DNA from 2 places in the Microbacterium soli genome. Region 1 is predicted to be linked to the other one. Evidence: riboswitches for the same ligand, from Rfam matches in the RefSeq annotation. Region 1 holds a riboswitch; the other holds the start of a gene.

The links. Region 1 has a riboswitch for ZMP and ZTP ahead of glyA (serine hydroxymethyltransferase). Riboswitches for the same ligand answer to the same signal wherever they lie in the genome.
Positions count from the first base shown of each region.
Region 2: another riboswitch for ZMP and ZTP. It lies ahead of ABD770_RS05075 (phosphoribosylaminoimidazolecarboxamide formyltransferase); the one in region 1 lies ahead of glyA (serine hydroxymethyltransferase).

Region 1 is NZ_BAABCP010000001.1:592,093-607,551, forward strand. It holds gene ABD770_RS02780 (carbohydrate ABC transporter permease) at 1-845, opposite strand, end outside; gene ABD770_RS02785 (carbohydrate ABC transporter permease) at 842-1,750, opposite strand; gene ABD770_RS02790 (ABC transporter substrate-binding protein) at 1,832-3,127, opposite strand; gene ABD770_RS02795 (IclR family transcriptional regulator) at 3,351-4,220, opposite strand; gene ABD770_RS02800 (bifunctional methylenetetrahydrofolate dehydrogenase/methenyltetrahydrofolate cyclohydrolase) at 4,350-5,234, opposite strand; gene glyA (serine hydroxymethyltransferase) at 5,231-6,505, opposite strand; ZMP/ZTP riboswitch at 6,542-6,626, opposite strand; gene ABD770_RS02810 (N-acetylglucosamine-6-phosphate deacetylase) at 6,761-7,951, shown strand; gene ABD770_RS02815 (sigma-70 family RNA polymerase sigma factor) at 8,360-10,180, shown strand; gene ABD770_RS02820 (YrdB family protein) at 10,232-10,597, shown strand; gene ABD770_RS02825 (FAD-binding oxidoreductase) at 10,594-11,955, shown strand; gene ABD770_RS02830 (NUDIX hydrolase) at 11,948-12,343, shown strand; gene ABD770_RS02835 (glucosamine-6-phosphate deaminase) at 12,357-13,136, opposite strand; gene ABD770_RS02840 (L,D-transpeptidase) at 13,434-14,882, shown strand; gene ABD770_RS02845 (NADP-dependent isocitrate dehydrogenase) at 14,965-15,459, opposite strand, start outside.
Region 2 is NZ_BAABCP010000001.1:1,100,259-1,115,717, forward strand. It holds gene ABD770_RS05070 (iron-siderophore ABC transporter substrate-binding protein) at 1-272, opposite strand, end outside; gene ABD770_RS05075 (phosphoribosylaminoimidazolecarboxamide formyltransferase) at 404-1,528, opposite strand; ZMP/ZTP riboswitch at 1,548-1,625, opposite strand; gene ABD770_RS05080 (FUSC family protein) at 1,735-2,772, shown strand; gene ABD770_RS05085 (SulP family inorganic anion transporter) at 2,785-4,416, opposite strand; gene ABD770_RS05090 (ArsR/SmtB family transcription factor) at 4,413-4,775, opposite strand; gene ABD770_RS05095 (DEAD/DEAH box helicase) at 4,983-7,475, shown strand; gene ABD770_RS05100 (SDR family NAD(P)-dependent oxidoreductase) at 7,635-9,122, opposite strand; gene ABD770_RS05105 (M4 family metallopeptidase) at 9,301-10,380, shown strand; gene ABD770_RS05110 (protealysin inhibitor emfourin) at 10,355-10,702, shown strand; gene ABD770_RS05115 (hypothetical protein) at 10,794-11,063, shown strand; gene ABD770_RS05120 (mechanosensitive ion channel family protein) at 11,113-12,159, opposite strand; gene ABD770_RS05125 (hypothetical protein) at 12,236-12,739, opposite strand; gene ABD770_RS05130 (ribonuclease H family protein) at 12,794-13,504, shown strand; gene ABD770_RS05135 (MarR family winged helix-turn-helix transcriptional regulator) at 13,847-14,335, shown strand; gene ABD770_RS05140 (SDR family oxidoreductase) at 14,332-15,111, shown strand; gene ABD770_RS05145 (FAD-binding oxidoreductase) at 15,108-15,459, shown strand, end outside.

The sequences.
Region 1 (15,459 bases):
GCCGCGATCATGTTCTGGTTCGCGACGAACTCGCCCTTCAGGTCCGTGAGCGCGGAGGTGATGGGGCGCAGTCTGCCCGTGGAGATCAGGCTGATGGCCCAGAAGAAGTCGTTGTAGATCCAGGTGGTCAGCAGCGTCGCCAGTGCGGCGAGTGCGGGTCGGATGGTCGGGAGTGTGAGGCTCCAGTAGCGCGTCCACAGTGAGGCGCCGTCGACGATCGCGGCCTCGTACATCTCCTGGGGCACCGTCTTCATGTAGTTGCTGAGCACGAACACGCAGAAGCCCATCTGGAAGATCACGTTGATGACGATCAGGCCGAAGATCGAGTTGTACATGTACCCGCTGGGGCTGAGGAACGCCGGCAGCGGGATCATCAGATACAGCCGATACAGCGGTGTGATGATCACCTGCTGAGGGAGCAGGTTCCCCGCCGTGAAGAGGATCAGCAGCGCCAGATTGAGCTTTGAGCTGCGCCTGCTCACCACGAAGGCGATGGCCGATGCGAAGAAGAGCGTCACGACCACTGCCGGGGCGGTGATGACGAACGAGTTCCAGAAGTAGCCCAGGATGTTCGACTGCCGCCAGGCCTCGATGAAGTTCGTCAGGGTGAGGCTGTGCGCGATGGAGACATAGCCGTACTTGTTCGTCTCCTCGATCGGGCGCAGACCGACGTAGAGCGCGAAGACGACGGGAAGCAGCCAGATCAGCGCGACGCTCAGCATGAACAGCTCGGCGACGATCTGCCAAGGACGCCGGCGTCGCCGACGTCGTGGTCGCTGCTCCGCCCGGACGTCGTTCGAGGGCCGGGCGGCGTGGCGAGGGGCGTGCAGGGTCGGCGTCGTCATCGCTGTCCCGCTCTCTCGGTCCGGAAGGTCTGCCAGAGGAAGATCGTGATCGGCACCAGGGAGATGACCAGGAGGACGACTCCCATCGCCGATCCGAAGCCGATCCTCTTGATCTCCCCGACGATGTTGTTGGTGATGAGCACGGACAGCAGTTCCAGCCCGTTGTGACCGCGGTTGGTGATGTAGACCAGATCGAAGGCGCGGAGGGATTCGATCACGGTGACGATGAGCACGACGATGTTGATCGGGCGCATCGTGGGGAAGGTCACATGCCAGAACCGCTGCCACGAGTTCACGCCGTCCAGGGATGCCGCCTCTTTCAGGGCGGGGTCGACGGACTTCAGCCCGGCCAGGTACAGCACCATCACATAGCCCGCCTGCCGCCAGCTGGCCTCGATCAGGACCGCCCAGAGGTTGATCTTCGGATTCCCGAGCCAGTCGATCAGGTCGCTGTCCGAGGAACGGTCCAGCACGGCATTGACCAGTCCGTAGTTCGACGAGTACATGAATTCCCAGATGATGCCGATGAGCGCCAGCGACAGCAGCACCGGCAGGAACAGGGCGCTCTGATAGAAGCGACTGCCGCGCACGCCGCTGTCGATGATGAGGGCGAAGAACATCCCGAGCGGCGTCGCGATTCCCATGAAGACGACCAGCCAGATGAGGTTGTGCCAGACCGCCGGCCAGAACTCCGGGTAGACGGTGGCCGCCTGAACGTAGTTCTGCACTCCGTGGAGACAGCCGTTGCTCAGTCCCGCAGTCATCGAGGTGCCCTGGCAGGGGGCCGCCTGCAGCGGTCCGATGCCGTTCCACTTGGTGAAGGACAGCAGGACCGATGCCAGGGCGGGCCCCCAGATGAAGAGGAACAGGGCGAGCGTCGGAACACCGACGAGTGCTCCGGCCACCCACTTGTCCGTCCGCGTCAGGCGTGACAGCCGATGTCGGCGATGCCTCTTCCCGATCTGCAGAGTCGACATCATGACGGATCAGGAGAAGATCGTCTTGGCCTGCGCCTCGAGACGCTTCTGGATCGCCAGGATGTTCGAACTGCTGGAGTCCTGGATGAAGTCCTGGATACCGGAGAACGCCGCATCCGCCATCGCCGGATCCGTGTCGCGGTCGAGGAACTGCGAGACCGCCTTCTTCGACGCGATCAGTTCGGTCGACTTCTTCTGGATCGCGTTGTACTGCGCCGTGTCGATGCCCGTGGCCATGCCGACGTCCCACTGATCGGTCTTCAGGTAGGTGGCTTCGGCCTGTGCCGTGCCGAGGTACTCCAGCACCTTCTTCGCACCCGTCACGTTCTTGGCCTTGGCCGCGCACATGTAGCCATCCGCCGGAGCCTCCATGAAATCCGTCCCGTACTGGGAGTTCACGGTCGGGAATTCGAAGAAGTCCAGGTCGGGCAGGTTGTCCGGCGAGTAGTTCGCACCGACCTGGTTCGACCCCTGGAACATCATCCCGGCGTTGCCGTTCTCCAGGTCCTTCGCCGCGTCCTGCCAGATGCGGCCGTTCGCCCCGTTCTGGCAGTACGGCAGCAGCTCGGCGTAGTGGTCGAAGACATCGGTGACGCCCTTGTCCGTCCACGGGATCTCGTGCCGCATGAGCTGCATGTGGTAGTCGTATCCGTTGATGCGCAGGTCGAGCGTGTCGAAGAACCCGCACCCCGGCCACAGATCCTTGTCGGCGAAGGCGATGGGCACCAGGCCGTCCGCCTTCATCTTCTTGGCGAGCGCGATCAGCTCGTCCCATGTCGTCGGGTCGGTGTAGCCCCGCTCCGTGAAGACGCTCTGATTGTGGAAGAACACCCACGGGTAGTTGTACATCGGCACGAAGTAGTAGTGCCCGTCGAGGCCCTTCGACAGAGCGTGGGCGGCGGAACCGAAGTTGTCTCCGATGGCGTCCCAGACGTCGTCGATCGGCGTGGCGAGGCCCTGGTTGGCGAAGAAGGCCATGCGGAAGCCCGCGAACCAGGTGAACAGGTCGTCGGGGGTGGCCTGCAGGTAGTCGCTGATGCTGCTCTTGAAGGTCTCATGATCGACGAGATTGAGGGAGATGTCGAGCCCGGTCTTCTGCGCCGCCTCGTCGATGAGCGACTTCTGCGACTCCTTCACACCGGGGTTCGAGTTGTAGGAGCCGACCGTCACCTTCGTGTCGCCGTCGGCGCTTCCGCTGCGTCCGGAACCGCCGGCACCGGGGCTGCTGCAGGATGCCAGGGCCATGCTCGCCGCGCCGAAGAGCGTCGTCGCGGCGAAGCCGCCGAGCAGGGTCCTCCTCGTCATCAGATGGCGTTGAGAGTATGCGCGCAATTCCGAGTCGTTCATGCTCAACCTTTCAGGACGTCGTCGTCGAACTGCCTCTTGGTTGCGACCATGCCCGAAATGTTTGGCAGACATTACTGCCGTTTGGCTGGGCCAAATCAGCGTTACATCATCGTTATCGACGGTGCGGCCTGCGCTGGAACCCGATGCGCTGCCTGCCCGCGCCGTCTTCTCGACGCCGACGTCAGATCGACCGGTGCGCTCCCCCGCGACGGCTCTCCCAGTCGCGGCGGGCCGTCGGCTGATACCCCAGGCGCTCCTCGATCGCGTGCACGGCCGCGGTGAGCGGAGGCAGATGCTGCTGCACGGTCTGCTGATTGAGGCGGGTCGACATGCCGACGATGGTGAGCGCCGCCACGGCACGCCCACGATAGTCGTGCACCGGCATGGCGACCGAGCAGAGGCCGACCTCGCCCTCCTGCCAGCACGTGGCGAATCCTCGGCGCCTGGACCTGTCGAGCTCGTGCCGCAGCAGTTCGGGGTCCGTGATCGTCGCCGAGGTCAGCGCCGGCAGGCGCTCATGCAGCACCCGATCGTAGAACACGGGGTCAGCCCCGAACGCCAGCAGCACTTTCCCCGATGCCGTGGCGTGCAGAGGGAACCGGCGACCCGTGTTCGCCGTCACTCGGAACGGCGATGGCGCCTCACCGCGGTCCAGGTAGAGCACCGAGTCCTCGTCGAGGATGCCCAGCAGCACGAACTCCGAGGTCTCCGACGCGAGGCCGTCGAGGTAGTGCCGCGCGACGCGGGTGACCTCGACGCTGTTGGCGACCGAGGATCCCAGTTCGTACAGTCCCCAATCCAGCCGGTACGCACCGGTCACCGGATCCCGTGTCACGAATCGCCGGGTCTCGAGCGTGGCCAGCAGGTGATACACCGCGGCTTTGCTCATCCCGCTCCGGCCGGCGATATCGGCCAGGCCGAGCCCGCGGGGCGCGGCCGCGATCACCTGCATGACGTCGATGGCGTGGTCGACCGACCTGACTCTGCGGGACCGTGGTCCCGGAGTGGCCGCCGCCGAGGCATCCTGCTCGTCCGCGTCGGGACTGATCATGGCTGTTCCCGTCTGGTGCACCACTCGCTTCGCGTCAAGTGTCGCACAGACTCGTCGTCGCCGGTCCATGGGCGGAGCGCGACCGGGATCCCCCGTCGGTGCGCGGAGACCCCAGTCCGTCGCCCCCGGCTACGAGCGCAGCGTGCGCTCCGCGGCCTCCACGACGTTCGTCATGAGCAGGGCGACCGTCATGGGGCCCACGCCGCCGGGATTCGGCGAGAGGAAGCCCGCGACGTCTGCGACGTCCGGGTGCACGTCGCCGTAGACCTTGTTCTTCCCCGTCTCCGGGTCCGTCTCCCGCGTGACACCGACATCCAGCACCGCGGCACCGGGCTTCACGTCCGAGGCCCTGATGAGGTGCTTCACGCCGGCGCCGGCGACGATGACGTCGGCCTCACGCAGATACGGCGTCATGTCCGGCGTGCCGGTGTGCACCTGCGTGACGGTGGCGTTGACGGCCCGCCGGGTCAGCAGCAGACCCATCGGTCGCCCGATGGTCACACCGCGGCCGACGACGACGACGTGCTTGCCGTTCAGGTCGTAGTCGTTGCGCAGCAGCAGCTCGATCACTCCGCGCGGGGTGCACGGCAGCGGGGTGCGGATGGGGCCGTTGACGTTGAGCACCAGACGACCGAGGTTGGTGGGGTGCAGTCCGTCGGCGTCCTTCGCCGGATCGATGCGCTCGAGGATGGCGTGCGTGTCGAGATGCTTCGGCAGCGGGAGCTGCACGATGTAGCCATGGCAGCTCGGATCGGCGTTGAGCTCATCGATGAGAGCCTCGACGTCCTCCTGCGTCGCGTCGCCGGGCAGCTCGCGCTGGATCGAGTTCATGCCGATGGCCTCGGACTGGCGGTGCTTCATGCCGACGTACAGCTGGGATGCGGGGTCGGCGCCCACCAGCACGGTGGCGATACCGGGGACGACGCCGCGCTCGCGCAGCGCCGCCACTCGCTCGGCCAGCTCGCTCTTGATCGCCGCCGCAGCGGCCTTCCCGTCGAGGAGCTTCGCGGTCACTGCTGCAGCCCGGGGTACAGCGGGAACGCCTCGGCCAGCGTTGCGACGCGGGCACGCAGCGCCTCCACGTCGGCACCGGGCTGGAGCGCGAGGGCGATGACGTCGGCGACCTCGGTGAACTCCGCGTCTCCGAAGCCGCGGGTGGCGAGTGCCGGCGTGCCGATGCGCAGGCCCGAGGTGATCATCGGCGGGCGCGGGTCGTTGGGGACCGCGTTGCGGTTCACGGTGATGTGGATCTCGTGCAGCAGGTCCTCTGCCTGCTTGCCGTCGATCTCGGCGTCACGCAGGTCCACGAGCACGAGGTGCACATCCGTGCCGCCGGAGCGCACGGCGATGCCCGCGTCCTTCACGTCCTGCTGCGAGAGACGCTCGGCGATGATCTTCGCGCCCGACAGCACGCGCTGCTGGCGCTCGGCGAACTCGGGGGTCGCGGCGAGCTTGAACGCCGTGGCCTTGGCCGCGACGACGTGCATGAGCGGGCCGCCCTGCTGCCCCGGGAACACGGCCGAGTTGATCTTCTTGGCGATGTCGGCGTCGTTGGTGAGGATGAAGCCCGAGCGCGGTCCGCCGATGGTCTTGTGCACGGTCGAGGAGACGACGTGCGCGTGCGGCACGGGACTCGGGTGCAGGCCCGCGGCGACGAGCCCGGCGAAGTGCGCCATGTCGACCCACAGCAGCGCGCCGACCTCATCGGCGATGGCGCGGAACGCGGCGAAGTCCAGCTGGCGGGGGTACGCCGACCAGCCGGCGATGATGACCTTCGGCTTGTGCTCGATGGCCAGCGCGCGGACCTCGTCCATGTCGATGACGGAGGTCTCCGGGTTCACCCCGTACGCGACGATGTTGTACAGCCGGCCGGAGAAGTTGATCTTCATGCCGTGGGTGAGGTGCCCGCCCTGGTCGAGCGAGAGTCCCAGGAGGGTGTCGCCCGGGCGCGCGATGGCGTGCAGCACGGCGGCGTTGGCCGATGCGCCGGAGTGCGGCTGAACGTTCGCGAACTCGGAGCCGAACAGCGCCTTGGCGCGCTCGATCGCCAGGGATTCGGCGACATCGACCTCCTCGCAACCGCCGTAGTAGCGACGGCCGGGGTAGCCCTCGGCGTACTTGTTGGTGAGCACCGAACCCTGCGACTGCAGCACGGAGACGGGCACGAAGTTCTCGGACGCGATCATCTCGAGGTAGGTGCGCTGCCGGTTCAGCTCGCGCTCGAGCACCTCGGCGATCTCCGGGTCGACCTCGGCGAGCGGCGCGTTGAAGTATCGGTCGGTCATGGCAATCTCCTGTTCACATGGGAAAGGGGTGTGTTCCTCATCGGCCCAGGCGCGCGGTCGAACTCCTCGAGGTCGCTCCCCGGTGGTCACACCCACCCAGACGCCAGTCGCGACCACATGAGTTTACCGGATGCCGATGCCGTGTGTCCGGCGCGTCCGCACGGCGCGTCCGCGCTCCCGACGGTTTCGCGAGAGACTGGAGCGCGACGGCGCGCGCACCGCGTCCGCCGCACCGCACACCCCCTGGAGCGCACGATGACACCGACCACCCCCTCCCGCGGCTCGCGGCTCATCCATTCCGTCCGGATCGTCGACGGCGACGGCTCGATCACGGAGGACGGCTGGGTGCGCTTCGAGGCCGGCATCGTGTCCGCGCGCGGCACGGGGTCGGACAGACCGGATGCCGACGAGGTCGTCGACGCCGCCGCCGTCGCCGGACCGGCGGCCGTCCTCACTCCCGGCTTCGTCGACATCCACGGGCACGGTGGCGCGGGAGCCGCGTACGACTCCGGCGCGGATGCCATCCGCACCGGCCGGGACATGCATCGCGAGCACGGTACGACGCGCGCGGTCATCTCCCTCGTCACCGCCACGATCGACCAGCTCGCCGAGCAGGTGGCGACGATCGCCGACCTGGTGCAGACGGATGCCGGGGTGCTCGGCAGTCACCTCGAGGGCCCGTTCCTCGACCCCGGCCACCACGGCGCACACGAGCCGTCGCTGCTGCGCGATCCCGATGCCGACGCCATCGCGCGCCTGCTGGAGGCGGGGCGCGGGACGGTGCGGCAGGTGACGCTGGCACCGGAGCTGCCCGGCGGCATCGACGCGGTGCGCCAGATCACGGCGGCGGGTGCGGCTGTGGCCGTGGGGCACACGAACGCGGATGCCGGGATGGCCCGCGCCGCCTTCGAGGCCGGCGCCTCGATCCTCACCCACGCCTTCAACGCGATGAACGGCATCCATCACCGCGCGCCCGGCCCCGTGCTCATCGCCGCGGCCGATCACAGGGTCGTCCTGGAGGGCATCGCCGACAACATCCATCTCGACCCGCACATCATCAAACTGCTCTTCGATGCGGCACCGGGCCGGGTGGCGCTCATCACGGATGCGATGGCGGCGGCGGGCAGCGCGGACGGCCACTACGACCTGGGCGCGGTGAAGGTGACCGTCACCGACGGGGTGGCGCGCACCGACGCCGACGGGGCGATCGCCGGATCCACGCTCAGACAGGATGCCGCGCTGCGCAACGCGGTCGACGCGGGCGTCGCCCTCGGCGAGGCCGTGCGGGCGCTGACGGCGACACCGGCGTCCGCGGTGGGCTTCGGCGGCTCGCTGGGTCTGCTGCACCCGGGTTTCACGGCGGATGCCGTGCTGCTGGACGCCGACCTCGCCGTCCGCGGCGTATGGACGGGCGCCGCGCCGGTGCACCGTTCCGCGGTGAGCTGATCCCGCCGGCGCCGCGCACACGCGCGGGCATCGGCGAGGCGGGACCACCGGTCTCCCCAGCTCGGCGGCCCCGCCTCTCCTCGAGCCGATCAGGTCGGAGTCTCCTCCCCCGAGGACTCCGTCCCGACCACGTTCTCCGCCGCGACGCTGTCGCGACGACTCCATCCGCACCGCCCCCCGGTGGTGGCATCAGGAGTGCTCTACGAGAAGAGACGGCGCAGGACGGGTTTCATTACGCCGGTTCGTGAAAATCTTCCGAACGGATTCTGGGAGCGCTCCTGAAGGTTGTGGACAGGGGTGGCCTTCGCGCGCGTTTCAGGGGAGAATGTCGAAGACGCGTGATGAATGAGCCATCCACGCGTCTCTTGTTGTGAACGCGTTCCGGGGAGCGCGCGAGCGAAGGACCACGTGGAAGACCAGAGTTCAAGGACATCAGCTGCCGCTGACGCCGATCTCGTGCTGCGCACGCGATCGGGCGACGCGGAAGCCTTCGGCGAACTCTGGCGTCGGCATTACCGCTCGGGGATCACCGTGGCGCGCTCGGTCACCTCCTCGATCGATCCCGATGATCTCGTGCAGGAGTCGTACGCGCGGATCTACCAGGCCATCCTCAAGGGCGGAGGGCCCAACGGCTCGTTCCGCGCCTACCTGTTCACGAGCATCCGCAACACGGCTGCGGCCTGGGGACGCGCCCGCCACGAGAGCACGATCGAGGAGCTCGAGGTCGTCGATCCCGCCAGCACGGATGCCGCGGTGAACGAGGAGCTCGATCGCGGGCTGACCGCCCAGGCGTTCCGATCCCTGCCCTCGCGCTGGCAGGAGGTGCTCTGGTACTCGGAGATCGAGCAGATGAAGCCGGCGGCGATCGGCACGCTGCTGGGCATGAGCGCCGGCGCGGTCTCACAGCTCGCGTTCCGTGCCCGCGAGGGTCTGCGAGAGGCCTGGGTCCAGGCCCACCTGCGCAGCGTCGGCGAGGGATCCGAGTGCCGGTGGACGATCGAGCATCTCGGCGCCTACTCCCGCGGCAATCTCGGCTCTCGATCCCAGCAGCGCGCCGACAGGCATCTGGAGTCGTGCACGCGCTGCATGATCGTTGCGGCGGAGGCGAAGGACGTCTCCAGCAGGCTCGCACTCGTGCTCCTCCCCCTCGTGCTGGGCGTCACCGGCGCGTCCGCGTACCTCGCGACGCTGCAGGGCGCGGGCGCCCCCGTCGTCGCTCTGGCCGCCATGCCGTCGAGCGTCGTCGAGGGCGCCGTCGTCGCAGGGTCGGGCGCAGCCACAGGCTCCGCGTCCGCCGTGTCGGGCTCCGCGACCTCGGGCTCCGGAGCGTCTTCGGGTTCCGCGGCGGCGGGGTCGGCCACGGCAGGGTCGAGTTCCGTCGGCGGGCTCGGGGCCCTGGTCGGCGTGGGTTCGGCCGCACTCATCGTGGCGGGTGTCGTGGCCGCAGCAGCGGTGCTCCCGGGCATGCTCAGCTCCGCTCCGGCGACCTCGCAGCCGAGTGCCACCGACCGTGAGCAGTCCGGCCTCTCCTCGGAGGTCGTCCCGGACCCGGCGATGGAGGCCGACGATCCGCTGGTGATCGAACTGGAGGAGCAGACTCCGCCAGAACCGGAGCCGGAACCCGAGCCGTCGGAGCCCGAGGTCGCACCGCAGCTCGACACCGTTCCCGCTCGACAGCACCCGGATGTCGCGGATCCCCCCGCGGAGCCGGAGGCTCAGCCAGAACCGGAAACCGAGCCGGAACCCGAACCCGAGCCGGAACCCGAACCCGAGCCGGAACCCGAACCCGAGCCGGAACCCGAACCCGAGCCGGAACCCGAACCCGAGCCGGAACCCGAGCCCGACCCTCAGCCGGAGCCGTCACCCGACCCGGAGACCGAGGTGCCGGGGTCGCCGGAGGATCGACCCGGGCTGCCGGTGGGCGTGCCCGGGCTCGGCAAGGGGATGGTCGCCTGGAGCATCCCGGATCACACGGTGCACTACCTGGTCCTCTTCACCGGTGAGCCCGGTGTGACGGTGCGCGCGACGCTGGGCGACAGCGTGCAGGAGATCACGATCCGCAAGCGCGGCAGGGCCCTGCTGAATCTCGATCCGACCTGGCAGCAGGTGTGCGAGGACGCTCCACTGTCGTACGGGTATGCGGACGGCGACGAAGTCGGCGAGGTGGCGGTCGTGCGGCTCTCCGAGCTCAGCCGGTTCGCGCCGCCGCCGGGACAGTGCAAGCTCTGAGAGCGGGTCGGCCGACCCGGCTGTTCGGCCCCGCCGCCTAGACTTGAACGCATGCCCGAGGATTCCGCCGCCGACCTGAACCGCCCCGCGCCGAACGCCCTGGATCTCATCCGCGTGGTGGTGCTGCTGGTCGCTCTGATCTCCCTCGCGCTGTGGGGCTTCGGCAGTTGGTCCATGCCCTGGAGCATCGTGATCGGCATCGGCACCCCCGTCGTGACCCTCCTGGTGTGGGCGCTGTTCCTCTCCCCGCGCGCGGTGCTGCACCTGCATCCGTTCCTGCGCGCACTCGTGGAGCTGCTCGTCTACGCCGCCGTGACGCTGGCGTGGTGGTCGCTCGGGCAGGCCTGGATCGGCATCGCCTTCGCCGTGGTGGCCGTCGCCGCGGGCGTCATCGCCGGCCGGCGAGCGCTGGCATGACAGCGCTCGCTCGTCTGAGAGACGAACTCGGCGAGGCGGTGGACACCACCGCCGAATCGCTGGAGGCCGCTCGTGCCGACCGCAGCGGGCATCGTTCGCCCGGCAGGCCGCTTGCCGTCGTGCACGCCCGCAGCGTGGATGACGTGCAGCGCACACTGCGGATCGCGTCGGCCACGGGAACCGGTGTCGTCGTGCGCGGAGCCGGCACCGGCCTGGCCGGCGGTGCGAATGCGGGACCGGGCGAGATCGTGCTCTCGACCGCGCTCATGAACCGTCTCGTCGAGGTGCGCCCCGATGACCTGCTCGCCGTGGTCGAGCCGGGCATCCTGAACGCCGATCTGAATGCGCGGCTGGCCGAGCACGGCGTGTGGTGGGCGCCCGACCCCGCCAGCCGTGACATCTCCACGGTCGGCGGCAACATCGCCACCGGCGCCGGCGGACTGCTGTGTGCGAAGTACGGCGTCGTCCGCGACGCGGTACTGGGCGTCGACCTCGTCCTCGCCGACGGACGGATGCTGCGCCTGGGCCATCGCACCGTCAAGGGCGTCACCGGTCTCGACCTCACGTCCCTCGTGATCGGTTCCGAGGGCCGGCTGGGCGTCGTCGTGGGTGCGACGCTCAAGCTGCGGCGCCTGGTGAAGGGCGACGCCTGCACCATCACGGCGTCCTTCAGCGCCGTGGGCGCAGCGGCCTCCGCAGCCTCATCGGTCACGGCCGCCGGCATCCAGCCCGCGATCATGGAGCTCATGGACGCCCGCTCGCTGCGCGCCGTGCACGATCTGCTGGGTCTGGCCGCACCGCCGGCGGGAACCGTCCAGCTGACCGTCAGGACCGACGGCCCGGCCGCCCGGGAGGACGCCGGCCGCATCGCCGCCGTGCTGACGGCGAACGGAGGCGATGTCACGATGACCGAAGACCCCGTCGAGGGCGAGCGCCTGCTCAGCATCCGCCGTTCCGTGCACCCCGCGCTGGCGGCGCTGGGGACGACACTCATCGAGGACGTCGCCGTTCCCCGCAGCGCGATGCCGGCGATGTTCGAGGAGATCGCCCGCATCGAGCGGGTCCACGGGCTGCAGATCCCCACGGTCGCGCACGCCGGGGACGGCAATCTGCATCCGAACTTCATCTTCGAGGGCGAGGAGGTCCCCGAGTCGATCTGGGCCGCCGCGGACGAGCTGTTCCGCGCCGCGATCCGGCTGGGCGGAACGCTCACCGGCGAACACGGGGTCGGCGAGCTGAAGAGCCGATGGCTGGCGGAGGAGCTCGGAGACGACCAGTGGGAGCTGCAGCGGCGGATCACGCGCGTGTTCGACCCGCAGGGCATCCTCAATCGGGGGAAGGTGTTCGCCGATGCCTGACATCCGCGTCAGCGCGGCGGTGATCGTCGATCGCGCGGGCCGCGCGCTCGTCGTCCGCAAGCAGGGCACGACACGCTTCATGCAGCCCGGCGGCAAGCCCGAGCCCGGCGAGACGCCCGCCCAGACCCTCATCCGCGAACTGGATGAGGAGCTCGCGCTGCACGTCGAGGAGTCCGATCTCGAGCCGCTCGGCACGTTCGTCTCCGCCGCCGCGAACGAGCCGGGCCACCGCGTGATCGCCGACGCGTTCGCGCTGCGCGCCGAGGCCGAGGACGTGGTCGTGCGCGCCGAGCTCGCCGAGCTGCGCTGGCTGGAGCGCGGCGACCGCACGAGCGTGCCGCTCGCGCCGCTCAGTCAGGAGCACCTGCTGGCGTTCGCCTGGCAGTGACGTCGGCGCGGGATCAGAGACCCTGCCAGGCCGGCTTGTTGGCGTAGGAGCGGCGGTAGTAGTCGGCGAGCTTCAGCTGCGATGCGGCTTCCTCGTCGACGACCACCGTGACGTGCGGATGCAGCTGCACGGCCGACCCGGGGACCATGGCGCTGACGGGCCCCTCAACCGCGGCCGCGACCGCGTGCGCCTTGCCCTCGCCGAACGCGAGCATCACGAGGTGCCGCGCCCGCAGGATCGTCCCCAGACCCTGGGTGATGCAGTGCTGCGGGACATCGTGCACGGAGTCGAAGAAGCGCGCGTTGTCCTGGCGGGTCTGCTCGGTGAGCGTCTTGATGCGCGTGGTGGAGGCGAACGAGGAGCCCGGCTCGTTGAAGCCGATGTGGCCGTCGGTGCCGATCCCGAGGAGCTGCAGGTCGATGCCTCCCGCGGCGACGATGGCCGCGTCGTAGTCGTCGCCGGCATGCTGGATCGTCTCGATCGCGCCGTCGGGGACACGGATCAGCTTCGGGTCCAGCCCCAGGGGCTCGATGACCTCACGCGTGATGACGGAGCGGTAGCTCTGGGGATGCGCGGGGTCGATGCCGACGTACTCGTCCAGCGCGAACCCGCGGACGTGCGACAGATCGCGGCCGGCCAGGCGTGTGCGGAGGGCATCGTAGACCGGCAGCGGGGTGGATCCCGTCGCGAGCCCCAGGACGGGTTCGGGGACGGTGTCGATGAGCCGGACGATCTCATCGGCGACGAGCGCGCCGCCGACGTTCCGGTTCTCCACGATGACGACTTCAGCCATGAACGATTCTCTCCTTGTCGAGGGCGACGGTGCCGGGTTCCCGCAGAGCTGCTCCGCCGCCGCCTGTGGCGGCGAGTCGATCGGAGCACCCCGATTCTCTCATCGACGCGGAGAACTCGCGCATCCGCCCGGACCGGCGGCGGCGCGAAGCGGCCTGCAGGACGGAGAGGACCTCCGCAGGTTATCGAAATGTTACCGGTCCGGGCGTTCCCGAGGCGCACGGGGCGTTTCACGGACCCGCCCGTCGCTTAACATGGGAGGGTCAGCCGAATCGTGTGCCATGGGGGGGGTGAGCGGGTGACCGATCTGATCTCCGATCCCGGAACAGGAGAGGTCCGCACCTCAGCGCCCGACGCGCTGACGCAGGAGAGCGGGCAACCCGTGCAGTGGGCTCCGACCGAGGCGCCGGCCAAGAAGAAGAGGCACATCGGCCTGTGGGTCGGACTCGGTGCGGGCGCACTGGTGCTCGTCGGCGCGGCCGCATCGCTGATCCTCATCGCCCCCGGCACCACGATCGCCGGCGTCCCCGTCGGCGGCATGACCCCGGGCATCGCGGCCGAGGCGATCAGCTCCCGCCTGGCCACCACGGAGATCGAGCTGACCGGCGCGGGCGACGGAACGACGCTCACCGGCGCCGACCTGGGTGCGCACGTCGACGCCGAGGGCCTGGCGGAGCAGGCGTTCGCCGATCGCCCCCTGTGGAACATCTCGGCGTGGATGGGCGAGCCGATCCACGCCGACGTGCTCCTCGACCCTGAGATCGCGGAGCACGCGCTGCACGCAGCCGTCCCCACCAGCTACGTCGACCCCGTCAGCGCCGACGTCGTCTTCGATGCGGACGCGTCCGCGTACACCTTCACGCCCGCCGAGACCGGTACCGGCATCTCCGTGCCCGACCTCGCCGATGCGTTCACCGCGGCCGCGTCGGACGGCGAGCGCGCGTTCCGCTTCTCCGCCGATGCGACGGAGGTCACCGCCACCATCACCGACGAGAAGGCCGCCGCCACCGTCGAGAAGCTCAACGACATGCTCGCCACCATCGGCTTCTATGTCGGCGACGAGCGCACCGTGCCCGTCGCCGCGGACGTGGCGGCGTCCTGGCTGAGCATCGACGAGGTCGACGGCGAGCTGACGATCACCGCCGACCAGTCCGCGATCCAGACCATGGTGGCGTCGCTGCCCGACCTGGTGAACCGCGACGTCGTCACGCAGCAGAACATCGTCGATTCGACGGGCAAGGTGCTGCGCACCCTCACGGAGGGCAAGGACGGCCGCGTCCTCGGGGACACCACGGGCATCGCCTCCGCCTTCGCGACGGATCTCACGCAGGGCGAGGCGGCCTTCCAGCTCCCCGTCACCTCGACGCCGTTCGAGACGACGACGCTGTTCCGCCGCATCGAGGTGGACATCAGCGAGCAGCGGACGTACCTCTTCGAGAACGAGAAACTCGTCGAGTCCTGGGCGATCTCCAGCGGTCTGCCGGAGACCCCGACTCCGCTGGGACGCTTCCGCGTGTTCGGCCACACGGCCAAGCAGAGCATGGGCTGCGGACCGGACTCCCCGTACTGCACACCGAACGTGCCGTGGAACACCTGGTTCGCCCCGGACATCGCCTTCCACGGCGCGTACTGGCACAACAACTTCGGCCACCGCATGAGCCACGGCTGCGTGAACCTGCCGCCGTCGATCGCCAAGCAGGTCTACGATTGGTCTCCGGTGGGCCTCGAGGTGTGGGTGCACGCCTGACGAGTCTCCACGGTCGCCTCGTCGGCCGGGGACGGGAAACGGGCGGATGCCTGTGCCGCATCCGCCCGTTTCCCGTCCGGGCTCAGATCAGGGCGTCGATCGCGGCGTTGAACGTCGCGGACGGGCGCATGACGGCGGCGACCTTCTCGGGATCCGGACGGTAGTAGCCGCCGAGGTCGGCGTGCTCGCCCTGCACGGCGTTGAGCTCTTCGACGATCTTCTGCTCGTTCTCGGCCAGCGTCTCCGCGAGGGGGGCGAAGGCGGCCGCCAGCTCGGCGTCCTTCGTCTGCGTCGCCAGCTCCTGGGCCCAGTACAGTGCGAGGTAGAAGTGGCTGCCGCGGTTGTCGATCGTGCCCAGCGCGCGCCCCGGTGAGCGGTCCTGCTCGAGGAAGGTGCCGGTCGCGGCGTCCAGGGTCTCCGCCAGCACGCGGGCCTTCTCGTTGCCGGTGCGGTCGGCGAAGTGCTCGAGCGACGCCGCCAGCGCGAAGAACTCGCCCAGCGAGTCCCAGCGCAGGTAGTCCTCCTCCACCAGCTGTTGCACGTGCTTGGGCGCGGAGCCGCCGGCACCCGTCTCGAA
Region 2 (15,459 bases), 510 kb from region 1:
TCATCGCCCCAGGTGGCCTTGCTCATGCCGACCGGCACGATCCCCAGCGCCAGCGGCACCTCGTGATTGGCCCAGGCGATGGTCGCGACGCGCTCGGGCTTGGCGGGGATGACCGTCTCGCCGTAGACGTGCTCGATCGTCACCGGGAAGCCGGCATCCGCTCCTGTGTCGGCATCGGCGGCGGCCGTGTCGGGCGCGGAGCCGGAGCAGGCCGCCAGGCCGAGGACGAGAGCGGTGGCCGCGACGGCGCCGAGGATTCGGGAAGTGCGCACAGGCGTTCCTTCACTGTGAGAGGGCAGGGGTGCTGAAGTCAGCGTAGGTAAGCCTACCCTTACTCCATTGTCACGCTCAAGGGTGTGACAGATCCTCGTGCTGCTGCCGGTCCCGAGGAGGCCGGCCCGGCTCAGTGGTGGAACAGGCGCAGTCCCGTCGTGACGAGGGGGATGCCGTGCTCGGCGGCGGCCGCCGCGACCTCGTCCGAGCGCGTCGAGCCGCCGGGCTCGACGATCGTGCCCACGCCGAACTCCGCGGCGTGGTCGACGTTGTCGCGGAACGGGAGGAAGCCGTCCGAGACGAGGGTGACGTCGTCGAGCCGCTGTGCCCACTCCGCTCGCCAGCCGTCATCGCCGTACCGGCCCGCGGCCTCCGCACCGAAGAGCCCCTCGAACTCGACGAGCTGCGCGCGGGTCATCTCGGCGCCGGCGAAGCGCACCTGCCAGTTCAGGCGGTCCTGCCTGCGCATCCCCTCGACGGTCGGCAGCTCACGGACGAACGGATGCCGGCGCAGCCACCACACGCGGGCCTTGGCCCCCGCGAGGCGCACGCAGTCGACGCGGTTCTGCTGCCCGGCGCCGATGCCGACCGCCGCGCCGTCGCGCACGAGCACGACGGAGTTCGACTGCGTGTAGCGCGCGGTGGCCATCCCGAGCAGGGCGTCGCGGCGGTGGCGCCCGTCCAGCACGCCCGCCGGGAGCGCGGCGGCCAGGTCCGCGGCATCCCGGTCCTGCTCGATGACGGTGCCGAGCACCTCACGACGCTCGCGCGCCGGCGGCGCCCAGTCGGCACCGGCCTCGAAGACGAGGAACCGGCCGGACTTCTTCCCACTGAGGACGCCCACCGTGCCCTCCTCGTAGCCGGGGGCGATCACGGCGTCGCAGATGACCGTGCGCAGGAACTCCGCGGTCTCGGCATCCACCGGCCGCGACAGCGCCACCACGTCCCCGAAGGACGACTTCGGGTCGGCATCGCGGGCCCGCACGTAGGCCGAGATCAGGGTGTCCTCACCCACACCGGACGTGCGCCAGGTCTCGGCGGCGACCTCGTCGACGGGCCCGGCCAGGGCCGCACCCGCGGGGGACACGTGCTTGAACGACGCCGCCGCGGGGAGGCCACCCGCCTCATCGGCCTCGCGCACGAGCGCGAACGCGTTGAGCGCGTCGAGGTAGTTGATCAGCGAAGGCTCGCCGTTGAGGACGGCGGGGCCGCCTTCGACCGAGGCGGACTGGTGCGGATTCATTCCGTAGCGCATGGATGCTCCCATCTGTCGTGATGGGCACCCAGGCGGTCGATGCCGTGTTCTCGCGCTCCCTGCCGGTCATCCGGCTTCGCCAGTCGCCCACCCAGGATACCGGCCGCCGCTGAGGTGATGTCCTCACCGTGGAGCGGGGCGCCGGAGGGGCTGTGGCAGGCGGGCAGGGTACGGCGGGCGGCTGCCTGCGCGACTACCGTGGACGCATGCGCTTCCCCGCCGCGATCCGTGCCGCACGCCGTGCACCGCTCCTGCAGGTGCTGAAGTCGGCCGCGGCGACCATCGCCGCCTGGTTCCTCGCCGCGTGGCTGATGCCCGGCCCGCTGCCGGTGTTCGCCGCGATCGCGGCACTGCTGGTGGTGCAGCCCAGCGTGAACCAGTCGCTGTCCAAGGCCGTCGAGCGCAGCATCGGCGTCATCGTCGGCGTCGTCATCGCCGTGCTCCTGAGCGCGCTGCTCGGCCCGCAGGGCTGGGTGGTCCCGGCATCCGTCGTGGTGGCGATGCTCGTCGCGTGGGCGCTGCGCGCGTCGACGGGCACGGGGAACCAGGTGGCGATCTCCGCGGTGCTGGTGCTCGCACTGGGTTCGTCGAGCCCCGACTACGCCACCACCCGCATCATCGAGACCCTCATCGGCGCGGCAGTCGGGTTCGCCATCAACGTCGCCGTCGTCCCTCCCGTGCTCACCTCCCCCGCCCGCCGGGACATCGGGCTGCTGGGGCGCGAGCTCGCGGCGTCCCTCGACCGTCTCGCCGACGCGCTGCCGAGCACCAGGACGAGCGCCGAGCTGCACGAGCTGCTGCTGCAGGCGCGTCTGCTGCGCCCCATGAAGGACGCCGCCGAGGCATCCCTGGCATCCGCGGAGGAGTCGCTGTCCCTGAACCCCAGGAGGTCGCGGCACCGGGACGAGCTCGTCGAGCTGCGCGCGCTGTTCGATCGTCTCTCCCCGGTGACCACGCAGGTGATCGGGATGACCAGGGCGTACTTCGACCACTACGACGACTCGCTCGTCGGCGACCCGTTGGTGCGGGCGATCGCCGAGCAGCTGCGGCGCGCCGGGCACGACACGCGCCTGGCCGTCCAGCGGGCGGATGCCGCACCCGAGCCCGATGTCCTGACCTCGGCGGTGCCCGCGCTCACCGCCCCGCTGACGACGCGCCCACCCGCACCCGAGCACTGGGTGCTGATCGGGTCGCTCATGGAGGACCTCCGCCGCATCCACGGCGAGCTGCGCGACGAGGTCTGATTCGGCGGCGGGTCAACGCGCGGCGCGGACGATGTGGCTGCGGGCGTGCGCGACGGCGGTGCCCAGCTCGTCGAAAAGATGGTTCTGGTGGCGCAGTGAGCGCAGCACCCCCACATGCTCGGCGAGCTTGAGATGCCGCGGCTGGATGCCCTTGACGAGCACCGTGATGCCGCGGCGCTCCAGCGATACGATCATGTCGGTGATCACCTGCGCGCCGGTGGCATCGAGGATCTGCAGCTGCGACATCCGAAGCACGACCACCTCGATGTCGCGCAGCGCGATGACGCGCTCCATCATCCGCTCGGCGGCGCCGAAGAACAGCGCCCCCTCGATCCGGAACACGGCGATGCGCTCGTCACCGGGCTGTGCGGCGCCGGGCAGCTCCTCGCGGTGCACGCCGCTGGCCTTGGCGAGCTGGCGCAGCGCGAAGAATCCTGCCGCGAGCACGCCGATCAGCACGGCGTAGACGAGGTCGACGCTGACGGTGATGATCGCGGTGACGACGAAGACCACGGCATCCGATCGCGTCGATCCCATCACCGCACGGACCGTCGACGGGGCGACCATGCGGCACGAGGTCACCATGAGCACCCCCGCGAGCGCCGCCAGCGGGATCTGCGAGACGACGGCCGCGCCCACGAGCACGACGGCGAGCAGCAGCAGTCCGTGCGTGATGGCGGCCAGTCGCGTGCGCGCGCCCGCACGGATGCTGACCGCGGTGCGCGCGATGGCCCCGGTGGCCGGCATCCCGCCGAAGAACCCGGCGGCGATGGACGCCAGGCCCTGTCCGACCAGCTCCCGATCGGCGTCGTAGGCGCCGGTGTCGGAGATGCTGGCGGCGACACGGGCTGCCAGCAGCGATTCGATGGCGGCCAGCGCCGCCACGGCGAGTGCCGGACCCACCAGTCCCGCCGCCACCCCCAGGTCGAGCGCGGGCAGGACCGGCGCGGGAAGGCCGACGGGAAGCTCGCCGATGACGTCGACGGGCATGTCGAACACCGCGGCCAGGAGCCCCGCGACGACGATGGCCACCAGCGAGCCCGGGAACTTCGGGGCGACCTTCAGCGCGATGAGCATGATCGCCACGACGATGCCCAGCAGCAGCAGCGACCAGCCCAGCTTCGGCCAGGTCACGGTCATGAGCGACTGCACGGCCGCGACGGCGGCGTTGGTGCTCTCCCCCGGCTCGGTTCCGGTGCCGGTGGGAACCTGCTGCAGGAAGATGATGATCGCGATGCCGAGGGTGAAGCCCTCGATGACCGGCCAGGGGATGTAGCTGATCGTGCGGCCGAGCTTGAGGAGTCCGCCCAGCAGCACCATGATCCCCGACAGCAGGCAGATCATCGCCAGCGCCCCGGGGCCCTGCGTGGCCATGATCGGCGCGAGCACGACGACCATCGCCCCGGTGGGCCCGGACACCTGCACGTTGGAGCCGCCGAAGATCGCCGCGACGATGCCGGCGATGATGGCCGTGACCAGTCCGCTCTCCGCCCCGGCTCCCGAGCTGACGCCGAAGGCGAGGGCCAGCGGCAGCGCGACGATCCCGACCGTGACGCCGGCGAGAAGGTCGCCGCGCCAGGTGTGCGGCACTGCCCGGTAGTCGGTGCGGGACGGAAGCAGTGCGAGCAGGTCCCGCGGGCTCACGAGCGCACCGGGATCTCGGGGAGGCCGTCCTGCTCGATCAGCTGCCGCTGGGTCGTCTGCAGGATCTCACCCAGCAGTGCGCGAGCGACGCGCAGCAGGTCCGCCACCTCGGGGTAGGCGAGCCGGTAGAACACCAGACTGCCGCGCCGCTCCGAGTCGACGAGCCTGTTGCGCCGCAGCACGGCCAGATGCTGGGAGACGTGCGAGGCCTCCAGCTCGGTCACCTCGAGGAGTTCGGAGACGGATGCCTCGGGTGCCGCCGACAGGACTTCCAGGATGCGGATGCGGATGGGGTGCGCCAGTCCCTTGAACAGGCCCGCCTTGACCTCGTACAGCGGGCGGGTCAGGTCGCTCAGCATCCGTCTCCCCTCGGTCGTGCTGCGGTGCGCGCCGCATCCCACGTGCGCTGCGTGATTCCGCCGTGCGCGGGCACCCCGCACCGCGCACGATATGACGACTTCATCATACCGAAAGATTCGGGGACGCCCGCCCGGGTTCCTCGGGGACGCCCGTCCGGGTTCCTCGGCGGCGGGGAACGGAGCGCGAGGTGGGAGGATCGAGGCATCATGCTTCTCGATCCCGCCTCCGTCCGCGACGCCGATGCGGATGCCGTGTACACGGCCTTCGTCGAATGGGCGGAGTCCACCGGCATCAGCCTCTACCCCGCGCAGGACGAGGCGGCCATCGAGATCGTCTCCGGGCAGAATCTCATCCTGTCCACCCCCACGGGCACCGGGAAGTCGCTGGTCGCCGTCGCCGCGCACTTCTCCGCCCTGGCCGCCGGGCGCCGCAGCTACTACACGGCCCCCATCAAGGCGCTGGTCAGCGAGAAGTTCTTCAGCCTCGTCGACATCTTCGGGGCGGCGAACGTGGGGATGGTCACCGGCGACTCCGCCGTCAACGCCGACGCCCCCATCGTGTGCTGCACGGCGGAGATCCTCGCGAACCTCGCGCTGCGCGAGGGGCCGGATGCCGATGTCGGCCAGGTCGTGATGGACGAGTTCCACTTCTACGGCGACCCCGACCGCGGCTGGGCCTGGCAGGTGCCGCTGCTGACCCTCCCGCAGGTGCAGTTCGTGCTCATGTCCGCCACGCTCGGCGACGTCACCGCACTCGCCGACGACCTCACCCGCCGCACGCACCGCGAGACCGCCGTGGTCACCGGTGTCGAGCGCCCCGTGCCGCTGCACTACTTCTACGAGACGACGCCCATCCACGAGACCATCGACGACCTGCTGCACACCGACCGCGCCCCGGTGTACGTCGTGCACTTCTCGCAGGCGGCCGCCATGGAGCGTGCGCAGGCGCTGGCCAGTGCGAAGGTCGCCACCCGCGAGCAGCGGGACGCGATCGCGGAGCTGATCGGCGGGTTCCGGTTCACGACCGCCTTCGGAAAGACCCTCTCGCGGCTGCTGCGGATGGGCATCGGCGTGCACCATGCGGGGATGCTGCCGAAGTACCGCAGACTCGTGGAGCAACTTGCCCAGCGCGGCATGCTGCGGGTGATCTGCGGCACCGACACGCTCGGCGTCGGCATCAACGTTCCCATCCGCACGGTGCTGCTCACCGCCCTGACGAAGTTCGACGGCACCCGGATGCGGCAGCTGAACGCCCGCGAGTTCCACCAGATCGCCGGGCGGGCGGGCCGGGCGGGCTACGACACGGCGGGCACCGTCGTCGTGCAGGCGCCCGAGCACGAGACGGAGAACCTCGCGGCGCTGCGCAAGGCCGGTGACGACCCGAAGAAGCGCCGCAAGATCATCCGGAAGAAGGCACCGGACGGATTCGTGTCCTGGGGCGAGCCGAGCTTCCGGAAACTGGTGGACTCGGAGCCCGAGACCCTGACGTCCCGGATGCAGATCACCAGTGCCATGATGCTCAACGTCATCGGGCGCGGCGGCGACGTCTTCGCGAATATGCGCGCACTGGTATATGACAATCACGAGCCGCGCGACAGGCAGCGGATGCTGGCGCTGCGCGCCCTCGGGATCTATCGCACGCTCCGCGAGTCCGGCATCGTCGAGGACGGCCCCGACGGCATCCGCCTGACCGTCGACCTGCAGCCGAACTTCGCACTCAACCAGCCGCTGTCGCCGTTCGCCCTCGCGGCGTTCGACCTGTTGAACCCGGACTCGCCGTCGTTCGCGCTGGACGCGATCTCGATCGTGGAGTCGACGCTCGACGACCCGCGGGCGATCCTGTCGCAGCAGGAGTTCATCGCCCGGGGCGAGGCCGTCGCCGCCATGAAGGCGGAGGGCATCGAGTACGAGGAGCGCATGGAGCTGCTCGAGCAGATCACCTGGCCCAAGCCGCTGGAGGAGCTGCTGTCGGCCGCATTCGAGACCTTCAGCGCCGCGCAGCCGTGGATCCGCGACTTCGAGCTGCACCCGAAGTCCGTCGTGCGCGACATGTACGAGCGAGCCATGTCGTTCGGGGAATATGTCGCGTTCTACAAGACCGCACGGTCGGAGGGGGTCGTGCTGCGCTATCTCTCGGATGCCTACCGCGCAGCCTCCCAGACGATCCCCGAGCACCTGAAGAGCGAAGAGCTGCACGATCTCATCGAGTGGCTCGGCGAGCTCGTCCGTCAGGTGGACTCCAGCCTGCTGGACGAGTGGGAGGAGCTCGTCGCCGGCACGGACAACGGCCGGGTGGATCGCCCGGAGGAGGAGGTCGTCCCGCCTGCACCGAAACGGCTCACCACCAACATCCGCGCGTTCCGCACCCTCGTGCGCAACGAGCTGTTCCGCCGCGTGCAGCTCGCCGCACGGGAGGATGTCGCGGCTCTCGCCGAGCTGGACGCCGATTTCGGTGCTGAGGCGTGGGATGCGGCCCTGGACGCGTACTTCGCCGAGCATGATGAGATCCTCACCGGTGCCGACGCCCGCAGCTCTGCGCTGCTGATCATCGAGCAGGGCGCCGCGGAGTGGTCCGTGCAGCAGATCCTCGACGACCCCGCGGGCAACCACGACTGGCGCATCTTCGCGACGGTCGATCTGGCCGCCTCCGATGAGGTCGGCGCGGCCGTCGTCCGCGTCACCGGCGTGCACCGGCTGTAGCCGGGCGCCCCGATCTTCGGCCACTCCGATCCACGGCCAGTGTTGCAATATGCGGCCGTTTCTGCCGCATCCGTCCTCCGATCGCAACAGTGGCCGAAAATCGTGACGGACAGGTCTGACGACGGATGCCGGGGCCCACCCAGACGACGGAAGCCACCCTCACCAGGGGCTGGGCCGGTAGTCCTTGAGGAACACGCCGCGGAGGTCGACGCCGGCCTCGCCCTGCACGATCGGGTCGTACACGCGGGCGGCGCCGTCGACCAGGTCGAGCGGAGCGTGGAAGCCCTCCTCCGCCAGGCGCACCTTGGTGTGGTGCGGGCGCTCGTCGGTGATCCAGCCGGTGTCCACCGCCGTCATGAGGATCCCGTCGGTGTCGAACATCTCCCCGGCGCTCGTGCGGGTGAGCATGTTCAGCGCAGCCTTGGCCATGTTGGTGTGCGGATGCCCGGGCCCCTTGTACCGGCGGGAGAACTGGCCCTCCATGGCCGAGACGTTCACGATGTACTTGCGTCGCGCGGTCGAGGCCGCCATCGCGGGGCGCAGCCTGCTGATCAGCAGGAACGGCGCGGTGGTGTTGCACAGCTGCACCTCGAGCATCTCGAGCGGATCGACCTGGTCGACCGACTGCACCCAGCTGTTGACGCGGTTGATGTCGGGCACGAGGCCGCCCGCGTCGATGGCCGTGCCGTCGGCGTGCTTGGCCAGCGACGAGGATCCCGGGGCCATGGCCAGCCGTGCGAGGTCCTCAGCGGTCAGCGCCTGCCCGCCCTGCTCGGCGACCGTGCCGGCGACGGCGGCGAGCGACAGGAGCGGATGCGCGTCGACCGATGCCTGCAGGGCCTGCGGGTGGGGGTCGGCGGTGTGCCCGAAGGTCTCGATCTCCGGCAGCGGGCGGTCGGGGAGCGGCTGCAGCTCGGCATCCGTCAGCAGCGAATACGCCCCCGGCGAGCGCCGCACCGTCTGCGCGGCGTTGTTGATGAGGATGTCCAGCGGACCCTGCGCGGCGACGGAGTCGGCCAGCGAGATCACCTGCGCGGGGTCGCGCAGGTCGATGCCCACCACCCGCAGCCGGTGCAGCCAGTCCGCGGCATCCGGCAGGGAGGAGAAGCGGCGCGCTGCGTCGCGCGGGAAGCGCGTCGTGATCGTGAGATGGGCGCCGTCGCGCAGCAGTCGCAGGGCGATGTGCATGCCGATCTTCGCGCGTCCGCCGGTGAGCAGCGCGCGGCGGCCGGTGAGGTCGGTGCGGGCGTTGCGCTTGCCGTGGCTGAAGCGCGCGCAGTCCGGGCACAGCTGGTGGTAGAACGCGTCGACGAGCGTGTACGGCTTCTTGCAGATGTAGCAGTTGCGGGGTCTGCGCAGCTCCCCGGCGATGGGAGAGTCGACGCGGGAGGTCAGCTCGATCCCGCGCGTCTCGTCGTCGATGCGGTCGGCGGCGCCCGTCGCGGTGCGGGCGACGACGGCCCGGTCGGCCTCGGCGATGGCATCCCGGATCTCCTTGCGGCGAGCGCGTTTGACGGCTTTGAACATGTTCGCCGTGGCACGGCGCACGGCGAGGTAGTCCGGATGCCGCTGGTCGACGCGGTCGAGCTCCGCGAGCACCCGGAGGGTCGTCGCGAGGTCGTCCGGGTCGATGCCGGATGCCGGCAGCTCGGGCTCGCCGAGGACCTCCGTCCCGTCCCCGGGGTCCGTCGCAGGATCGGCAGAGGCGGAGGGATCGGTCACCGGGCAGATTCTACGCGGGGAAGCTGAGCCGGACGGATGCCGTCAAGCGGCGGGACGCCGTGGCGGGGTGCGCATGTCGGGTCTCCGGCGTATGGTCACGGGCATGAGGACCACCGCCGCAGAGACCGCATCGACGCACCAGGGCATCGTGCCGGGCTATCTGCTGGCGCGTCTGGCGGGTTCGAGCCAGTTCACCCGCGCCGCCGAGGCCGCCAGACAGACGCTGATCCGCGGGCGCCCGGAGTTCCGCGCCGCACTCGAGTTCTCCATCGATCAGGACGGCGACCTCGTCGCCGATGTGCGCGCCGCCCCGACGCGGACCGTCTACGACGCGGGCGGCGCCGAGCAGCTGCCGGGCACGCGTGTGCGCGGTGAGGACGATCCGGTCTCGGCCGATCCCGCGGTGAACGAGGCGTTCGACGGCCTGGGGGACACGCACCGGATGCTGCGGGAGGCCTTCCAGCGGGATTCGCTCGACGGGGCGGGCGCGCCGCTGATCGCCACCGTGCATTACGGGCGGAAGTACGACAACGCGTTCTGGAACGGCTCGCAGATGGTGTTCGGCGACGGCGACGGCGAGGTGTTCACGGGGTTCACCGGATCGGTGTCGGTGATCGGCCATGAGCTGGGGCACGGCGTCATCCAGACCTCCGCGGGGCTCGTCTACCAGGACCAGTCCGGTGCGCTGAACGAGTCCATCGCGGACGTGCTCGGGGCACTGACCGAGCAGTACGTCCGGGGGCAGACCGCCGACGAGGCGAGCTGGCTGATCGGCGACGGGATCTTCACCCCGGCCGTGCAGGGGCGCGCGCTGCGCGACATGCTGCATCCCGGCACGGCGTACGACGATGACGAGCTCGGCAGGGACCCGCAGCCGGCCGATATGGCGCACTACGTCCGCACCGTGGAGGACAACGGCGGGGTGCACATCAACTCCGGCATCCCGAACCGGGCGTTCGCGCTGGCGGCGACGACGCTGGGCGGGTACGCCTGGGAGGGCGCGGGCACCGCCTGGTATCGCGCGTTGACGGGCGGGCTGTCGAAGACCGCCGGATTCACGGAGTTCGCCGAGCGGACAATCACCGCGGCCTCAGGGATCGGGGCTAGCGTGGAATCGGCGGTCCGCGAGGCGTGGATCGCCGTCGGAGCGATCGAAGATGCCGCAGCGCGAACCCCGCGATGACAACGCGGATGCCGCAGGCGGCGCGGACAGGAGCCGTGTCGTCATCGCCGTCGTGCGCACCGGCGGAATGGCGGGACTGCGGCGCCGTTGGCGCGCCGAGCCCGCGCCGGAGCGCACTCCGGAGTGGGTGGCGCTCATCGACCGCTGCCCGTGGGATGAGCCATTGGACGCCGACCCGGTGGGTGCGGACCGGTACGTGTGGAGCATCCATGTCGTGCTGCGGGACGAGCAGCGCGAGCAGGTGGTCGCCGATGCGCACCTGCAGGGTCCGTGGCGGGAGTTGGTCGACGCCGTGCAGGAGGCCGACGCCGCCGACCGGTGACGCGCCCCCGGTGACCCGTGGCGGGCTGCCGCCGACCCACTGCCCGCGCGGGAGGGGTGCAGTCGGGGCCCGGACGCGCGACAATGGAGGCATGGGACTGTTCTCGCAGAAGCAGCAGGATCCGGCCGCGTGGGCCGCCCTGCCGGGTGAACCGCTCGATGAGGACAAGGTCGAGCACCTCGATGAGGCGCCGACCGTCGACCTGCTGGGCCTCGGCCTGGGCACGACGCTCTCCAGCACCGTCATCACCGTCACCGCGCCCACTGCGGACCCCGCAGCCGCCGCAGAGGCCGCGCCCGAGCCGGAGTCCGCAGCCGAGTCGGAGCCCGCAGCAGAGTCCGACTCGGACTCGGAGGAGTAGCCCCGGCTCATCGGCCGAGCAGCCACCCCCCCCCCCGCTCAAGCACCCCTCACCGAGCGGTGTCCTCCACCAGCACCCGTGTGCGGGGCAGCGCCTCGGGATGCTCCTGCTGCAGCCACGTCATCATCTGCTCCCGCACATCGCAGCGCAGTGTCCACTGATCGTCGGAGTCCTTCGCCGAGATCACGAAGCGCACCGTCACGTATCCGCCCTGGGAACCGGTGACCCGCACGTTCGAGGTGCGCCGATCCCAGGCATCCGACGCCTCGATGATCTCCGTGAACTTCGCGCGGACCGCATCCATCGGCACCCGCCAGTCCAGATCCATGTAGACGGTGCCGAGCACCTGGTCGGTGCGGCGCGTCCACGTCTCGAACGGCGTGGAGGTGAAGTGGCTGCACGGCAGCACGAGCCGGCGCTCATCCCAGATGTAGACGACGACGTACGACAGGTTGATCTCGCCGATGCGACCCCACTCGCCCTGGATCACCACGACATCGCCGACGCGGATGGCATCGGTGAAGGCGATCTGGATGCCGGCGATGAGGTTGCCGAGGATGGACTGCGCGGCCAGGCCCGCGATGACGCTGACGATGCCGGCGGATGCCAGCAGGCTGGTGCCCGCGGCCCGCATCTCCGGGAAGGTGAACAGCACCGCGCCGAGGGCCAGCACGGCGATGACCACCAGGGTGAGCCGGTGGATGACCACGAGCTGGGTACGACGGCGGCGGGAGGCGGCCCCCGCGGCCGCGTCGTCCTCCCTCGCGATGAGGCGCTCGAATCCGAAGGAGGCGAAGGATGCCAGCAGCCAGGCTCCGGAGACGGTCGTGAGGATGAGGAGTGCGCGGGAGACGCCCGGCCACCAGCCGAGCGTCCCGGGCAGCGAGGTCGCCGCGCCGATCCAGACCGCGACGATCCCGGCGACCACCAGCCACGGCGGCCGCACGCGCCGGTCCAGTTCGACCACCCACGTGGAGGTGCGCCCGACGAGTCTGGCGATGAGATGCACGGCGGCGATGACGGCGAGCGCGACCAGCAGCGCGATGCCGATGGCGACCACGGTGCCGATCCAGGAGTTCCAGTCGATGAGTGCCATGCCGTCAGCGTACGGGGATGCTCGGGAGGGTGCCGGGCTCGCCGGCGGGCCGCGCGTGAGTACGGGAGGCCGAGAGTCAGGGCGAGATGTCGCCGGCGGCGGCCAGCAGCGGTGCCAGCTGGTAGCGGCCTCGGTCCACGCGGAGCGTGACGCCGTCGCGTCCGCGCACGATCACTTTCGGGCGTCCGCCGACCTGCACGGTGCGCACCGAGGCGATGTCACGGTAGACGATGCGCTTCTCGCGCCCGAGGACGGTGCGGAAGCGCACGGCATCCGTCCCCACCTCCAGGTACCAGTTGCGGAATGCGATCAGCAGCACGACGCCGACGACGAACACGGCCACGGAGGCGATCCGGGCCGGCAGCAGCTGCGGCGTGTACCGTGCCGTGAACACCGCGAGCCCCAGGATCAGGCCGGCGACGATCAGCACAGCACCGATGAGCACGACCAGCAGCGGCATCCGCTGCCGGCGCGTCGCCGCCCTCACCGGTGTCACGCGGCGGAAGAAGCGGGCGATGAGCACGCCGAGGAGCGCGATCGCGATGAGGACGATCACGGCCTTCACGGCGAAACCGGTCACCCCTCGACGATACCGACCACGGGAGCGACCGGTGCGACGCTCTACGGTGGAAGGATGACGATCACCGCAGCCGCAGACGGATCCGCCCTCGGGAACCCCGGGCCGAACGGCTGGGCCTGGTACATCGACGACGAGCGCTGGGCCGCCGGCGGCTCCCCGCACGGCACCAACAACCAGGGCGAGCTGAAGGCCGTCCTCGAGCTGCTGCGCGCGACGGCCGGGACCTCTGAGAAGCTGCTGATCATGTGCGACAGCCGGTACGTCATCGACGCCGTCACCAAGTGGATGCCGGGCTGGAAGCGGCGCGGATGGCGCAAGTCCGACGGTGCGCTGGTTCTCAATCGCGACCTGCTGGAGGGGATCGACGACGCCCTGCAGGGGCGGGATGTGGAGTTCTCCTGGGTGAAGGGTCACGCCGGGCATCCGCTGAACGAGGCCGCCGACGAGCGCGCGAACGCGGCGGCGACCGCGTACAGGGACAAGCGGGAGCCACGACGCGGGCCGGGTTTCTCCCCGGATGCGGGGACCGCGGCGACCCGCCTTGCCGCACCCGCCGCGCAGGGCGTTTCCGCCGCCCCGGTGCCGACGAGCGCCCCGCTGTGGGCGGAGACGGCGGACCTTCTGGACGGGCTCGACGAGCCGCAGAGCCCGTCGGAGCCGGTCGAGCTGCGCGTCCGCCTCTCCGTCGCCGAACGGGCCCGACTCGAGGATCGGGCCCGCGCACAGGGGGTCTCCCCCGAGGAGGCGCTGCGCCGGCTGATCTGAGTGACCGTCAGCCCGGCAGGCGACACCGAAGCACTCGATCACCCGGAGGGTGCGGGCTGACTCAGGCCTTACGTGATCGTCTCGGCGGTCCGGGGAGCGCCCCGGCTGGACTTCGAGTGGGGGTGCGACGACGCGGGCGTCAGCCGGCGAGCACCGTCGACTGCGGCCTGCGGAAGGAGTTCATTTGTACAACCATTCGGTTGTGCGTCAAGAGACGCGGATGCCGGTGCCAAGAGGCTGCTCGTGCGGCACGCGGGCCCACCGGGGCGCTCCCGTCGATCTCCCACCGCGCGACAGCGCAACAGTCCCCTGACACGTCAGCAACCTGCTAAAGTGCCTGACGTGTCAGGTACTTTGAGAGGGCCCGGGCTGCAGGCCTGGGAGAAGCTGCAGAGCGTGACGGAGCAGCTGCGCCGGGAGACCGGCCGCGTGCTCGTGACGGAGGCGGGGCTGTCGGCCGCCGAGTTCACCGTGCTCGCGCACCTCGCCGCGAGCCCGGCAGGCGTGCGATCCGCGGAATGCGCCCGGGCGATGGGCTGGGACAGCAGTCGACTGTCGCACCAGCTGCGCCGACTGGAGAAGCGCGGGTACGTCGCGCGCCGAGGCGGAGACGGGAGCGACGGCCGCGCGACGGTGGTCGGACTCACGCCCGACGGCCGTCGCGCGCACCGACGTGCTGTCATCCCGCACCTCGAGGCCGCGCAGCAGTGGTTCGGGGATGCGCTCACGGATGCTCAGATCGCCGCCCTGCACGATGTCCTGACCGCTGTCGAGGCCCACATCGAACGCCGGATCACCGCATCCGAACCGCAGAAGGACACCCAGGAATGAGCATGCCGCAGAACGACACGGAACGACCGGGTTGGGCGAACGCCACCACGACCCTGAACGGAATGCGCGTCCTCGTCCTCGGCGGCACCGGCGGCGTGGGCGAGGGCGTCGTGCGCGCGCTGCTGGACGACGGCGCGACGGTGATCGCCACGAGCCGCACCCGCGACCGGCTGGACGACCTCGCGACGCGCATCGCGCACCCCAGGCTCTCCGGCGAGACGCTCGACGCCCTGGCATCGGGGTTGGACGAGCGGGCGGCACAGCTGGCCGCACGGCACGGCGGGCCCTTCGACGGGGTCGTCGTGTCGGTGGCATCCTGGGGCGCGCAGGGGCGCAAGCCCGTGCTGAGTCTGACGGATGCCGAGTGGGACGAGCAGGTCGCGGCCAACCTGACGGCGGTGTTCCGGCTGTACCGGGCATTCGTCCCGCACCTGGCCACGGCCGGCGCTCTGATCCAGCTCAACGGCATGAGCGCCGACATCCCGTTCCCCGGCGCGGCCGGAGTCGCACTGACGGCGGCCGCGCAGAAGTCCCTCACCCGCACTCTCGCGGCAGAGCTCGGCGCGCGCGGCCCCCGGGTGTACGAAGTGATCCTCGGCGTGATCCGCACCCGGGCCCGACAGGAGGCGGGGATCGATGATGCGGGCTGGATCCCCGCCGCGCACGTCGGCCGGCACGTGGCCGAGCTCGTCGCGGGCACGAGCCCGCTGTCCGGCGACGACCTGCACTGTTTCGCCGATGTGACGCGCGGCCCGCAGTCCGGCACGCGGCGATGACATCCGCGTCCCCCACGCTGGAGGTCATCCGTCCCGGCGACGACCGCTACGAGCGCGTGCGGCACGTGTACTCGGCGACCGGGTCCCCGGCCGCGGTCGTGCAGCCGCGGGATGCGCGCCAGGTGCCCGAAGCCCTCGCCTTCGCACGCGCGCAGAAGGCGCCGATCGCGATCCGCAGCGGCGGCCACGGCATCAGCAGCATCGCCACCAACGACGGTGGAACCGTGGTCGACCTGTCCCGGCTGAACCGCGTCGAGCACCTGCATGGCCGACGGGTGCGCATCGGCCCCGGTGCGCGCTGGGGCGAGGTCGCACGCGCTCTGCATCCGCTCGGTCTCGCCCTCAGCT